Rhizobium lentis: one gene and its partner. The protein of the gene in region 2 binds, or shares a complex with, the protein of the main gene of each other region. Links are inferred from orthologs where the notes say so. Each region holds a gene or a part of one and is shown on either strand. Other genes may lie near its edges.

What was found. The genes of interacting proteins can lie anywhere in the genome.
Region 1: the proteins of uvrB (region 2) and J0663_RS01605 are in contact, whole or in part, in a crystal structure (PDB 7EGT), measured with the Thermus thermophilus proteins. The link is inferred for Rhizobium lentis from one-to-one orthologs. Residues at the interface, in WP_096411307.1 of Thermus thermophilus: Glu23, Leu25, Arg26, Asp27, Gly28, Glu29, Arg30, Phe31, Arg55, Glu326, Asp327, Phe328, Glu379, Ser382, Gln383, His398, Gly400, Arg401; in WP_096412145.1 of Thermus thermophilus: His654, Arg656, Phe657, Gln666, Asp668, Glu669, Lys680, Arg681, Leu682, Ser683, Lys685, Tyr686, Ala687.

The regions. Positions count from the first base shown.
Region 1 is NZ_CP071454.1:309,104-313,753, reverse strand. What follows is about bases 1,517-4,650. They hold J0663_RS01605 (ATP-dependent helicase), read right to left. Parts: upstream 4,256-4,650; coding sequence 1,778-4,255; downstream 1,517-1,777. Other genes in these bases: J0663_RS01600 (VOC family protein), read left to right, coding at 4,492-4,650; J0663_RS01610 (hypothetical protein), read left to right, coding at 1,517-1,756. Also shown: J0663_RS01620 (hypothetical protein), read left to right, coding at 1-483; pncA (bifunctional nicotinamidase/pyrazinamidase), read right to left, coding at 499-1,125; more of J0663_RS01610, read left to right, coding at 1,409-1,516. UniProt on the Escherichia coli protein: A helicase with DNA-dependent ATPase activity. Unwinds DNA duplexes with 3'-5' polarity. Translocates on single-stranded DNA with 3'-5' polarity. Initiates unwinding more efficiently from a nicked substrate than double-stranded DNA.
Region 2 is NZ_CP071454.1:51,919-60,368, reverse strand. What follows is about bases 1,992-5,594. They hold uvrB (excinuclease ABC subunit UvrB), read right to left. Parts: upstream 5,201-5,594; coding sequence 2,192-5,200; downstream 1,992-2,191. Other genes in these bases: J0663_RS00325 (reverse transcriptase family protein), read left to right, coding at 1,992-2,162. In the rest of the region: J0663_RS00330 (hypothetical protein), read left to right, coding at 1-123; more of J0663_RS00325, read left to right, coding at 663-1,991; J0663_RS00315 (lipoprotein), read left to right, coding at 5,647-5,988; J0663_RS00305 (adenylate/guanylate cyclase domain-containing protein), read right to left, coding at 6,445-7,212; J0663_RS00300 (DUF899 domain-containing protein), read left to right, coding at 7,434-8,222; J0663_RS00295 (DUF4087 domain-containing protein), read left to right, coding at 8,350-8,450. UniProt on the Escherichia coli protein: The UvrABC repair system catalyzes the recognition and processing of DNA lesions. A damage recognition complex composed of 2 UvrA and 2 UvrB subunits scans DNA for abnormalities.

The DNA.
Region 1 (4,650 bases), 250 kb from region 2 along the record:
GTCTCCGCTATCGAAAAGGTCTCTCAGTTCCTCTTCACCGACATACCGCTGAGCCGAGCCCGTGATCTCGGCTCGTTCATTCAGTCTCGCCCCGATCTCAAGGAGGCGATCATCATGGCGGATCCCGACTATCTCGTGGAACCTTTGCCCTATTACGTCTCCAATCGCACCTATCTGGTGCGGGAGGAGCGGTTCGGCGCCATCGTGCGATATACCCGCAATGCGCGGCTTTCACTCAGCCTTGCCGATATTCTCCGGACGGCGCGGCAATTGCAGCAGAGCGAGCATGCGCCCATCGTCATTCTTCTCTCGCAGCGGCTTGAGCGAATTGGCGGGCCCGTCTCGTTGCATGAAAGTTACAATTGGCTACTGTCTCTGACGCCGGAGGACATTTCCGCATTTTTGAGCGAGACGACCCTCATCAAGCGCTTTGGCCCCGTTGCCGGCAGCGATGAGACGTTCGATGCCTATCTGTTGAAATAGCCGGCGATCGGACGCTCATTCGCGCAAGGCATCCGTGCTTTTGATCACTGCGATGCCATGTGCCCGCATCTCGTCGATGGCGGCGGCAACACCTTCGGGGGTGATGCCGCGGCTTGCGTCCTCGATGAAGCGCACGCGCACACCCGGCATCATCTCGAGCGCGTCGAGCGCCGAGAACTTGACACAATAATCGGTCGCCAGCCCGCAGACGTCGAGATCGGTGACACCCTGATCCTGGAGGAAATTGGAAAGACCGGTCGTGGCATCCTGGTCATTGTCGCGGAATGCCGAATAGCTGTCGATCCTAGGATCCTCGCCCTTCTGCTGAATGAGGTCGATCTCTTCGGATTTCAGCTGAGGATGCAGTTCCGCGTCGAGCGTGCCCTGGATGCAATGGTCCGGCCACATCATTTGCGGCTTGCCGGACAGTTCGCCCATTTCGAAAGGGGCGGCACCCGGATGGGCCGAGGCGAAGCTGCCATGGCCGGGCGGGTGCCAGTCTTGGGAGGCGACGATGAGATCATATCTGCCGCTGTCGATTAGTCGGTTTGCGACGGGAACCACCTCGTCGCCGTCCGGCACGGGCAGATTGCCGCCCGGACAGAAGCCGTTCTGAATATCGACGAGCAGCAGCGCTTTCATCAAGGCCAATCCCTTCGCGTGATTACAATGCAAAATGCGAAAATGCACGAATGCATCACTAGTGGATTTCCTAGCGCGGGCGCGCAAGTGTTAATTCTGGCACCAGCGGTAGCAGTTGGTCGAAAAAGTATTCGCTAATACAATCACAGCGATAGGTCGTTCGCGAAACGGAGGGAAAGCGGATGGTGCTTGCGGTCGGCAGATCGAAGCTTCCGCGTCTCGATCTTGCTCACGGCCGCGATTTCTGCCTTTCTTGCATCAACAGCAAGTCGAGATTGAAACCATGTTCGAGCCTCAAGCAGACGAAAAGATCGACGCTACCTTCCGCAACGGGTCGCTGACGGCGACCGGGATCATCCTTGGTTTCTCGCTCAATTTCATCAGTCTCTGGGTGTCCAATCCGAATGACTGGAGCCGTGTCGATCTGCTGCCGATGGCGTTCCTGACCGTCGGCATCGCCATTCAGGTGAAGGTGTTTGCCGATCTCTTGGCGCGCGACTCGCTGCTCGCGGCCAAATATGACCGGGCTCGGCGGCTCTTCCTGATCGGATTGTCGATCGTCGCCCTCGGAATGGGGATCGCTCTGCTGAACGATATTCTCGGGCTCAGCAGTATGCGGATGTTTGGGTGAGGGTTCCCGCTCGCCGCAAGATCACACGCGCTCGACGAAGCCGTCCAGCACCCGCTTCTGCCCCGCGCGATCGAAATCGATCGTCAGCTTGTTGCCTTCGATGCCGGTGATATTGCCGTTGCCGAACTTCAGGTGGAACACGCGGTCGCCGAGGGTGAAGCGCGACGGCTCCGACGACGTCGATTTCGCCACCAGCTCGCCTTCGATCGTTCGTCCCTTCGGGCCGCTTTCGCCGTAGCCGATGCGTTCCACCGCGTGGCCGGAGCGGGTGCCCCAATTGTCGCGGGTGGCGTCGGTCTTATTGGCCTGGGCACGTTTCCAGCCGGGGGTGGAATAGGAATTGGCAAAGGGCTCGGCCTTGTCGAAGCGGGACTGACCGTAGCCGCCGCGGCCGTAACCGCCATAGCTCTGCTCCATCTCGGCGACCTCGACATGGGTTTCCGGCAGTTCGTCGAGGAAGCGCGAAGGCAGGGTCGATTGCCAGAGGCCGTGAATGCGGCGGTTGGAAACGAACCAGATGTGGCAGCGGCGCTTGGCGCGGGTGATGCCGACATAGGCGAGGCGGCGCTCTTCCTCAAGGCCGGCGCGGCCGCTCTCATCGAGCGAGCGCTGGTGCGGGAACAGGCCTTCCTCCCAGCCAGGGAGAAAGACGGTGTCGAATTCCAGGCCCTTGGCGGAGTGCAGCGTCATGATCGAGACGGCGTCGAGATTCTCATTGGTCTCGGCGTCCATGACCAGCGAGACGTGCTCGAGGAAACCGCGCATCGACTCGAAGCTTTCCATCGAGCGGATCAGTTCCTTCAAGTTTTCGAGGCGGCCGGGCGCTTCCGCGCTCTTATCGTTCTTCCACATGTCGGTATAGCTGGACTCTTCGAGGATCTGCTCGGCAAGTTCGGTATGCGGTGTATTTTCAAGCAGTTCCTGCCATCGGCGGAAAGATTGAATCACGTCGAAAAGGGCCTTTCGCGCCTTCGGCTTCAGCTCGTCCGTTTCGATGATGTCGGCCGCTGCCGCAAGCATGGGGATGTCGCGAGCGCGCGCATAATCGTGCAGCGCGCGTACCGTCGTGTCGCCGAGGCCGCGCTTGGGTGTATTGATGATGCGCTCGAAGGCGAGGTCGTCGGCCGGCTGTGCGACGAGCCGGAAATAGGCCATGGCGTCGCGGATTTCGAGGCGCTCGTAGAAACGCGGGCCACCGATGACGCGGTAGTTGAGGCCAAGGGTGACGAAGCGGTCTTCGAATTCACGCATCTGGAAGGAGGCGCGCACCAGGATCGCCATGTCGTTCAACAGATGCTTTTGGCGCTGGAGCTGCTCGATCTCCTCGCCGATGGCGCGGGCCTCCTCCTCCGAATCCCAGGAGGCGTGGACCTGCACCTTGACGTCATCGGGGTCGGCGCGGTCGGTGAACAGTGTCTTGCCCAAGCGGCCTTCATTGTGGGCGATCAGATGGGCGGCGGCACCAAGGATATGTTCGGTCGAACGGTAGTTGCGCTCAAGCTTGATGACCCTGGCGCCGGGGAAATCCTTCTCGAAGCGCAGGATATTGTCGACCTCGGCGCCGCGCCAGCCATAGATCGACTGGTCGTCGTCGCCGACGCAGCAGACGTTCTGCGGCTCTCCTTTGGCGCGCTGGGCCAGCAGCCTCAGCCACATATATTGCGCGGTGTTGGTGTCCTGGTATTCGTCGACGAGGATATAGCGGAATCTGCCGTGATATTCCTTCAAGAGATCCGGGTTCTTACGGAAGATCGCGATCGGATGCATCAGCAGGTCGCCGAAATCGCAGGCATTCAGCGTCGAGAGGCGCGCCTGATAGGCGAAATAGAGATCGCGGCCGCGGCCGTTGGCAAAGGCGCGAGCGTCGCCCTCGGGAATATCGGCCGGGCCGAGGCCCTTGTTCTTCCAGGTGTCGATCATGCCGGCGAATTGCTTGGCCGGCCAGCGCTTGTCGTCGAGGCCCTCGGCCTGGATCAACTGTTTGATCAGGCGGACGACGTCGTCGGTATCGAGAATGGTGAAATCGGAGCTCAGGCCGACGAGTTCGGCATGGCGGCGCAGCAGCTTGACGCCGATCGAGTGGAAGGTGCCGAGCCACGGCATGCCTTCGACGGCGCCGCCGACGAGCAGCGCGATGCGCTCCTTCATCTCGCGGGCGGCCTTGTTGGTGAAGGTGACGGCGAGGATCTGCGAAGGGAAGGCGCGGCCCGTATTGAGGATATGGGCGATGCGGGTCGTCAGCACACGCGTCTTGCCGGTGCCGGCGCCGGCAAGCACGAGCACCGGACCCTCAAGCGTTTCGACGGCTTCCGTCTGCTCGGGATTGAGGCCTGCCAGATAATCCGGCCGCTTGCCGCCGTCGCGCGCCGCCATGGCGCGGGCGGCGATGCCGCCGGCGGCGGCGGGCCTTCCGGCCGCTGCGACAGACGGTTGCGGCTTGCGCGCTGCTTCGCCCGGCTCTTCGTCGAAGAAGGGAATATCGTCGAAATTATTGCTCATGGCGCGTAATGTAGTGATTCGGGAGGGAAAGACCAGAAATGATGTTCTGCTTTCATTCCTGAGTCACCGTTGCCGACGGATACCGGCGGCAAGGCCGCCGCCGGGTGCGGCTGCGATCGTCGCGCAGGTAAGCGGCGAAAATATTCCGATCGCAGCTTGTCGGCGCCGGCTCCGATAAGACGTCCTTGAAGCATCGGACGGGAGTCCGGGGTACTCGCCAACAAGGAGGCTGTCTTATGCCGCAGGTCGTTTCAAATCTCTGGTTCGCGGAGCAAGCGCGCGAAGCCGTTGAATTCTACGTGTCGATCATTCCGGATTCCAGGATCGGCCGCACCACTATATTGCCGGCGGAAACGCCGAGCGGGCCTCCCGGCAGCGTCGAACTGATCGAGTTC
Region 2 (8,450 bases):
GGCAGCCCGCGGCTCGGATGGCCGGCGGCGGGGTACGAGGCGAGCGCGAGGAGTGCGGCCTGTCGGGTGGAGCGGATTTATTTTGCGCTGGTGAAGAGGGAGGCGAGGATTGTGTATAGGTGAGGGAAGGAGGCATGCGGTGGCGAGAGGAAGGTCTTCAGTTTTCCTGGCTCCGGGGATGTCTGCTTGATCTACCGGTAGAGACTGACCCGAAAAGCTGCTTCAGTCCTGAAATGCACCATTATGAACAATCTCTAATTACTTGGAATCAGCGCAGTTGCAGTTGGCGAAGAGTAAGTTTCGTAAAAAATGCTAAAAAACTGTAGATTTCTTCAACGCAGGCTTGAAAGTCAGCAAGTCAAGTCTGATATTTTCTGCATGGGGGTTCCCAGACGGTAAGCCCGGCAATGGTCTAACCATGATCGGTGTCCCGGATCACGGTAACGCGTGAGTCAAGTGTTTATACTGTCAATCGGAAAGGCGGTTAATAGCGCTGCGATCATCAACATTACTCCGATGGTTGTTCGCTTTCCAATCTTCCTGGTGATGATGCCGACAATAGTCGACAATATCTCCGCAGTGACAGAATAGCATGTTTCGTTAATTTAAGGACGTTAGTGGCATTTGTGCCATGATATACTGGCGGAGGCAAAAACTAAACCATGCCTGATGGTGTTTTTGCCTCCTCTCACACCGAATATGACGCCGGGCAATCAGAAGAACACTGGGTTCCACGTGATAAGGACATAAAAACATATATACATTTCGACCGGAATGTTTCACCCCATCAGCTTGCGCGCATAGCAAACAGTCCAACAGAAGTCGCGAAGAACCCCTTCCTGCCTTTGTTGTTGTTCCACGAGGAGTGGGCGAAATTCAGAAGGGACGGCGCCCGAACCAGGAAGAGTAGGCCAATAAGATTTGCTTCGAGGAGAGATGCCGCGATATTCGCCCGCTATCGCGCAAAGCTTTCACCTTTATATGAGAGACAGCTGAGAAAACGAGGCATCGAAGATGTTCCAGTGGCCTATCGCAGATTGCCGAAGGCCGGTGGCGGAAATAAATGTAATATAGAAATAGCTCGCGACATATTTTCCTTTATTAAGCAATGCGACGGCTGTTACGTCACAGTCGTCGACATAAAATCCTACTTCGAAAGTCTGGAGCACTCTCGCATCAAAGCTGTTTGGGAGATGCTCATCGGAAGAGACTTGCCCCCTGACCATTTGGCTGTTTTCCGTGCCGTTACCAAGTACTCAGTCGTGGACATCGATCTCTTATTCAATCGTCTGCAGATGTATAAAAAGGGCGATGGAGCAAACCGGACTGAAAAGCGAAAGCGTAAGATAGATGTCCTTCGAACAAGCGGCTTTAAACAGATCTGCGAACCCACAGAATTTAGGAGTATTGTTTCCGGCAAAGGGGCAGGCCAAGCCAGCCTAATTCAAAAGAATGGATTTGATTTCGGGATTCCGCAGGGTACGCCGTTGTCTGATCTAATTGCAAACTTTTACTTGATCGAGTTTGACGAGGAAATGAACTCCTGGAGCAAAGCTCTTGGAGGACTTTATAGACGCTATTCTGACGACATTGTTATCATCCTTCCCACAGGTGGCGCGCCGGACCCTATGGCTGCAAAGGAACGTCTCCAATCTGCGATAAAGAATTACGGAAAGCAATTACGGATCCAGGATAAGAAAGTCGCCGTTTGTGAATTCTCTTCCGCACAAACTGGCCTTTCGTTTGCACATCTATACGGGAAGGCCTCCAGGAATGGCCTCGAATATCTTGGTTTTGAATTCGATGGCCAAACGGTGAAGATCAAGAACTCTACGCTGTCCAATGCCTGGAGAAAGCTCAAAATGCGAGCCTATGGCGATGCGTGGCGATTCGTTAAGCGATATCGCGCCAAAGGCAAAGGATGGCTGATTGCTAACTACAATCGAAGGAAAATTGAAACAAAACTGTTGCGAGACGTGACGTTCAATCAAGATATCGGATATGAAACTTGGACGTTTTCTAAGTATGTGAACCGAGCGAGTAAGGCTTTTATTGGGTATAAGCCAATCTTTTCATTGCAGACACAAAGATACCGTCGTCACGCGAAATTCGTAATCGCGAAATCTTTCGATAAAGCTCTGAGAAGACATTATAGCCTATAACGGCCACTCGACGACCGCCTTGTAGCGAGTCACCGCCCCGGCCGCCCAGTCTTCCCCTTCGTCCGCCCCTTGCGCTTCTGCTCGCCCGGCTCCTCATAGCTCCCGGCGCCAACGCGGCCGCGCACCACCGGCCTCACGCCGTCGTCGCGTTCCGGCTGGCCTTCAAGCAAGGGTGAGAAGCGCTTCGTGTCCTTGGCGGACTCCGGCTTCTCCGGCACATGGCCGGTCACCGGTTTTTCCGTGCGGCTGACGGTCATTTCGTCGAGCGTGTTGCGACGGAAGAGGCTTTTGCTGTCGGCGGGGGTGGCGACGTGGCGGCCCATTTCGTCGAGATCGGGTTTGCGGAACAGGGGGGTGGTGGTGTCGGTGCCTGGGCCCATGTCGTCGAGGGTGGGTTTGGAGAAGTAGGAGGGTGTGGCCCCCTCATCCGCCCTGACGGGCACCTTCTCCCCCGTGGGGAGAAGGGACTCGCGGTTGGCTTTTCCAGTTCTCTTGCCACCTTCCTGGTTGCGAGCTTCCTCGCGCGCCATCGGATCGTCCATGGCGGCGAGTTCCACGGCCTTGAGGCGTTTGATTTCGTCGCGGAGGCGGGCGGCTTTTTCGAAGTCGAGGTCGGCGGCGGCGTCGCGCATGCTCTTTTCGAGGGCGTTGAGATGGGCCTGGAGGTTGTTGCCGACGAGGTTGCCGCCGTCGGCGAAGCCTTTGCCCGAGACGCCCGAGATGTCGGCGCGGACGTGGTCGCGTTCGTAGACACTGTCGAGGATGTCGGAGATCTTGGCCTTCACCGATTCCGGCGTGATGCCGTGTTCGAGGTTATAGGCCATCTGCTTTTCGCGGCGGCGCGCGGTCTCGTCCATGGCGCGCTGCATGGAGCCGGTGATCTGGTCGGCATAGAGGATGACCTTGCCGTCGACGTTGCGTGCTGCGCGGCCAATCGTCTGGATCAGCGAGGTTTCGGAGCGCAGGAAGCCTTCCTTGTCGGCATCGAGAATGGCGACGAAGCCGCATTCCGGAATGTCGAGGCCCTCGCGCAGCAGGTTGATGCCGACGAGCACGTCGAAAGCTCCGAGGCGGAGATCGCGGATGATCTCGATGCGCTCCAGCGTGTCGATATCCGAGTGCATGTAGCGCACGCGCACGCCTTGCTCATGCAGATATTCTGTGAGGTCTTCGGCCATGCGCTTGGTCAACACGGTGCAGAGCGTGCGGTAGCCCTTGGCGGCGGTTTCGCGGATTTCGCCGAGCACGTCGTCGACCTGGGTGCGGGCGGATCGGACCTCGACCGGTGGGTCGATCAGGCCGGTCGGGCGGATCACCTGTTCGGCGAAGACGCCGCCCGATTGCTCCAGCTCCCAGCTGCCCGGCGTGGCCGAAACGGCAATGGTGTCGGGACGCATGGCGTCCCATTCCTCGAAGCGCAGCGGCCGGTTGTCCATGCAGGAGGGCAGGCGGAAGCCGTATTCGGCCAGCGTCGCCTTGCGGCGGAAGTCGCCGCGATACATGCCGCCGATCTGCGGCACGGTGACATGGCTCTCGTCGATGAAGACGATGGCGTTGTCGGGAATATATTCGAACAGCGTCGGCGGCGGATCGCCGGGATCGCGGCCGGTGAGGTAGCGCGAATAGTTCTCGATGCCCTGGCAGGAGCCGGTGGCTTCCAGCATCTCGATATCGTAGCGGGTGCGCTGCTCCAGGCGCTGGGCCTCCAGCAGGCGGCCGGCCTTCTCCAGTTCGGCGAGGCGCAGCCTGAGCTCTTCCTTGATCGCCTTGATGGCGCCGTTCAGCGTCGGGCGCGGGGTGACATAGTGCGAATTGGCGTAGATCTTCACCGATTTCAGATCGCCGGTCTTCTGGCCGGTCAGCGGGTCGAACTCGGTGATGGCGTCGATCTCGTCGCCGAACATCGAGATGCGCCAGGCGGCATCCTCCAGGTGGGCGGGGAAGATCTCGATCGTATCGCCGCGCACGCGGAAGGAGCCGCGGGTGAAATCCATATCGCGGCGCTTATATTGCTGGGCGACGAGATCGGCCAGCAGCTGGCGCTGGTCCAGCCGGTCGCCGACATTCATCTGGAAGGTCATCGCCGTATAGGTCTCGACCGAGCCGATACCATAGATGCAGGAGACTGAGGCGACGATGATGCAATCGTCGCGTTCGAGCAGCGAGCGCGTCGCCGAGTGGCGCATGCGGTCGATCTGCTCGTTGATGGAGCTTTCCTTCTCGATATAGGTGTCGGAGCGCGGCACATAGGCTTCCGGCTGGTAGTAATCGTAGTAGGAAACGAAATATTCCACCGCATTGTCGGGGAAGAAGTTCTTGAACTCGGAATAGAGCTGGGCGGCCAGCGTCTTGTTCGGCGCGAGGATGACAGCCGGGCGCTGCGTCTCCTCGATCACCTTGGCCATGGTGAAGGTCTTGCCGGAGCCGGTGACGCCGAGCAGCACCTGGCTGCGCTCGCCGCTCTGCAGGCCCTCGACGAGATCGCGAATGGCCGTCGGCTGGTCGCCGGCCGGCTTGTATTCGGAGGCCATGCGAATGGTGATGCCGCCTTCCGATTTATCCGGGCGGGCAGGGCGGTGCGGCGTCCAGATCTTGCCGTTCTTGTGCAGCGGGTTGCCGCTCTCGATCAGCTTGGAAAGCGCCTCGACCGTGGCAGTGACGCCGCCGGGCGAGATGCTGCCGGCATCCTCGAGCGAAATGTCGAGGCCGGCCACCGGATTGAGGCCGGCGGCGGCGCGCGTCTTCGGGTCGGAGGAACCGCCGATCGAGACGCCGCGTGCAGTCTTGCTGACCGTCGCCTTCTTGTTGACGCTGACCGCTTCGTTGTGCTTGCGCGCCTCGTTTTCCACCTTCTTGCGGTGCTTGCCAGCCTTGGAAGCGATCTCGCGCTGGCTCTCCACCCCCGACGCTTCGGCATCGGCCTCGAGCTGCTTCACCCAATCGGCGACGGAGCCGGAGAGTGGGGCGCCTTCAAAGGACGATTGCGGGGCTTCCTCGAAACCATTCGAGGGCGAAGATTTTTTCGGAGATCTGGCCATGGCGCGAATATGGAGAGAGTCAGCGCGAAATGGAAGAGGGCAAGAGTACAAAAGGGAAACGAATGAATCGTTCGGATTGGGTCAACAATCTCCCGGACCTATCGCCGTGAGGCCGGCGCACCCCGTCCTTCGAGGCCTTCGAGGCACCACCCCTCTTCCCTCATTCCTGTGCCCTCAGGGCTGCGCCCGAGGGATGTCACAGGAATCCAGCCACGGCGCGTCTGCGCCGTGATCCAGCACGGAGAGCGTCTCACGCGCCCAAGGACTTGGGCGCGCTGGATCCCTGTGACGTCCCTCGGGTCAAGCCCGAGGAAGGGATGAGGGAGTTTGAAGCAGCGCCCCATGTTCCCATTCCCAGGCAAATAAAAGTCTGTGGTTGAAGGCTTGGCCGCCTCCCGCAATGCGCGCGGCGATGTTACAGCTGCTGCGGGAATTGGGGACCATTCATGAACAAGATTATCATAGCACTCGCGGCGACTGCGGCACTTGCCGGCTGCGCCAAACGTCCTGACGCCATCGTCCAGGTCGATATTCCGATGGCAGCTTACACCAACCTGAGTTGCGAGGCGCTCGCCGCGGAACTCAAGAAAGAGAAGGCCAAGCTCGACGACCTTTCCAAGCAGCAGATCAGCGCTGCGAACGGCGACGCTTTCGGTGTCTTTCTCGTCGGCGTCCCCATCGGCAGTGTCGCTGGAGGAGACAAAGAAGGGGAAATTGCCGCGTCCAAAGGCAAGGTTTCAGCCATGCAGTCGGCTGGCATGAGCAAGGGCTGCAAGCTGCCCGGCTGACGCAGCACATCCGTCTCGCCCTTCGCGGTCCTTGGCGGAAGCACCACACGGTGAGGCTCTCTTAGGCGCGGGTCCAGTGACCAACCTCCGGCCCCTCACTGGAACGGAATCGCCTCTTCGACAGTTAGTTTCCTGTCACGTCAGCTTCAGGTGCGACTGCCATTAGCGACCATTCCGCCTTCTGGAAGAAACCGATTTCGATCGATCTTGATACCGGCGAACGGCTGGTTCTCCGCTCACCGCAGGATGCGCTTTATGCGCTGGTTTCGGACTGGCCGGTCAATGGCGGCGTCCATCAGCAGAGAGCCATCGATTTCTGCCGCGCCTGGCTTGCCGGGCGCATGCCGGCCGAGACGGTGCGGCAGGCTTTCATCCTGGCCGCGCTGGAGGCCGGCATTCCGATCGACGATGAAGACGGGACGAAAGCTCTGCTTTAAATCCTCTGGTGGTGGTAGCTCACAATTTGACAAGCACGCTTGCCTGCACCGGCTGCTCGATGCCCTTCAGCGCCAGCATACGGGTTTCTGCGCCCACCGCGAGGTCAGGAGCCTTGGCGGCCGTTTCGGCCGAAATCAGAATCTCGCCGGCTGCCGCCTGGGATTCAAGCCGTGCGGCCTGGTTGACGACGCCGCCGATGGCGGTGAAGTCGCTGCGGAAGCTGGAGAATTCGCCGATCTGAACCTCGCCGGAATGGATGCCGACACCGATGCCCAAGGTGCGGCCGGGCAGGGCGTCGAGCGCCAGGCTGCTTAGCGCCGCGGCGCAGTTGCGCTGGATTTCCTCCGCGGCCATGATCGCCGCGGCGGCATGATCCTTGCGGAGGATCGGGAAATTGAAGATCGCCATCAGGCCGTCGCCCATCTGCTTGTTGACGATGCCGTCATGCGCCCAGATGGCCTGGGCGCAGCGATCCTGGAACAGGCTGACGATTTCGCTCAAGCGCACCGCCTCGATGCGCTCGGAAAGATCGGTAAAGCCTCTGATATCGGCAAACAGAATGGTGGCGTCCACGGTGATCTGACGCTGCTTCTTCACATATTGAAAGGAGCGCTCGCAGATCGTGCAGATGTCGGGGTTCATCTTGCTGCGGGTGATGCCGAAGGCGCGGAAGGGAAGCGCGAGCGGTCCGCCGATCGGAATCGGCATATGCATCTGATCCCAGCAGCCGCGGCAGATGCTGGCGCTGCCGTGTCTTGCCGTCTCGCTTGATGAGGCTGTCGTCATGTCGCGCAATCCGTCGCCAATGGCCAGGGTGAAGCTTCCGTCAGTCTGCAGGTTTTGGCAACTGTTGTGTTGGTCGGGGTTGCGCTGGCCGCGCGAATTCCGGTCACACTTGTTACTCCCACTTTTCGAGGCCCGATGCGAAACTATGTCCGACCAATGCGTGATGAACCCGCCTTAGGACAGGAGGTGCGGGAATTCGCCCCAACGAGGAGATCGAAGCGATGACTGCAACAGCCGAGAATGGAAAGGGCGGACAGGCCATGCAGAGGCCGCCCGTCGTGTCGAAGGAGGCCTGGGAGGCTGCTCACAGGCAGCTTCTGGTGAAGGAAAAGGCGCATACGCGTGCCCGCGACGCGCTGGCCGCCGAGCGGCGGCGCATGCCCTGGATGGCCGTCGAAAAGAATTATGCTTTCGAAGCACCGCAGGGCAGGGTGAGCCTGCTCGACCTTTTCGAGGGCCGGCACCAGCTCATCGTCTATCGCGCCTTTTACGAGCCCGGCGTCTTCGGCTGGCCCGAACATGCCTGCCGCGGCTGCTCGATGGTAGCAGACCAGGTCGCCCATGTCGCCCATCTGAACGCCCGCGACACGACCCTGGTCTTTGCCTCGCGCGCGCCGCAGGCCGACATCGCCGGGCTGAAGGCGCGGATGGGCTGGACGATACCCTGGGTGACGGTCACCGACGATTTCGACTGGGACTTTGGGGTCGGCGAGTGGCACGGCACCAATGTCTTCTACCGCGACGGCGAGCGCATCTTCCGCACCTATTTCGTCAACAATCGCGGCGACGAGCAGATGGGTGGCACCTGGAACTATCTCGACATCACGCCGCTCGGCCGCCAGGAGGTCTGGGAGGATTCGCCCGAGGGCTACCCGCAGACCCCGACCTACAAATGGTGGAACTGGCATGACAGCTACACCGCTGACGCCGAGCCCGACAAGAAGTGGGTCGAAGTCTCCGATGCCGGCGAGGCGGCGTTCCGGGAGGAAAGCGCCAAAGCAAAACCGTGAGCTACGCAGAGGGTGGGTGGCTTGAGAGTTGGCGCGGTGATGGAAAGAGATCAGGGATCTGAAATTACCCCAGTTGCCTAGCCGGCCACAGACCATGCATAGTGGCCGGGGGGACGCGGAGGGGATGATGACCAGATTGCATGCACTTGTTTTGATGATGCTTCTCGCGCCCGCCGCGGCGCATGCCGAACGCCGCTGCGGCTGGCTGGACAATCCCTCGATGGCCAA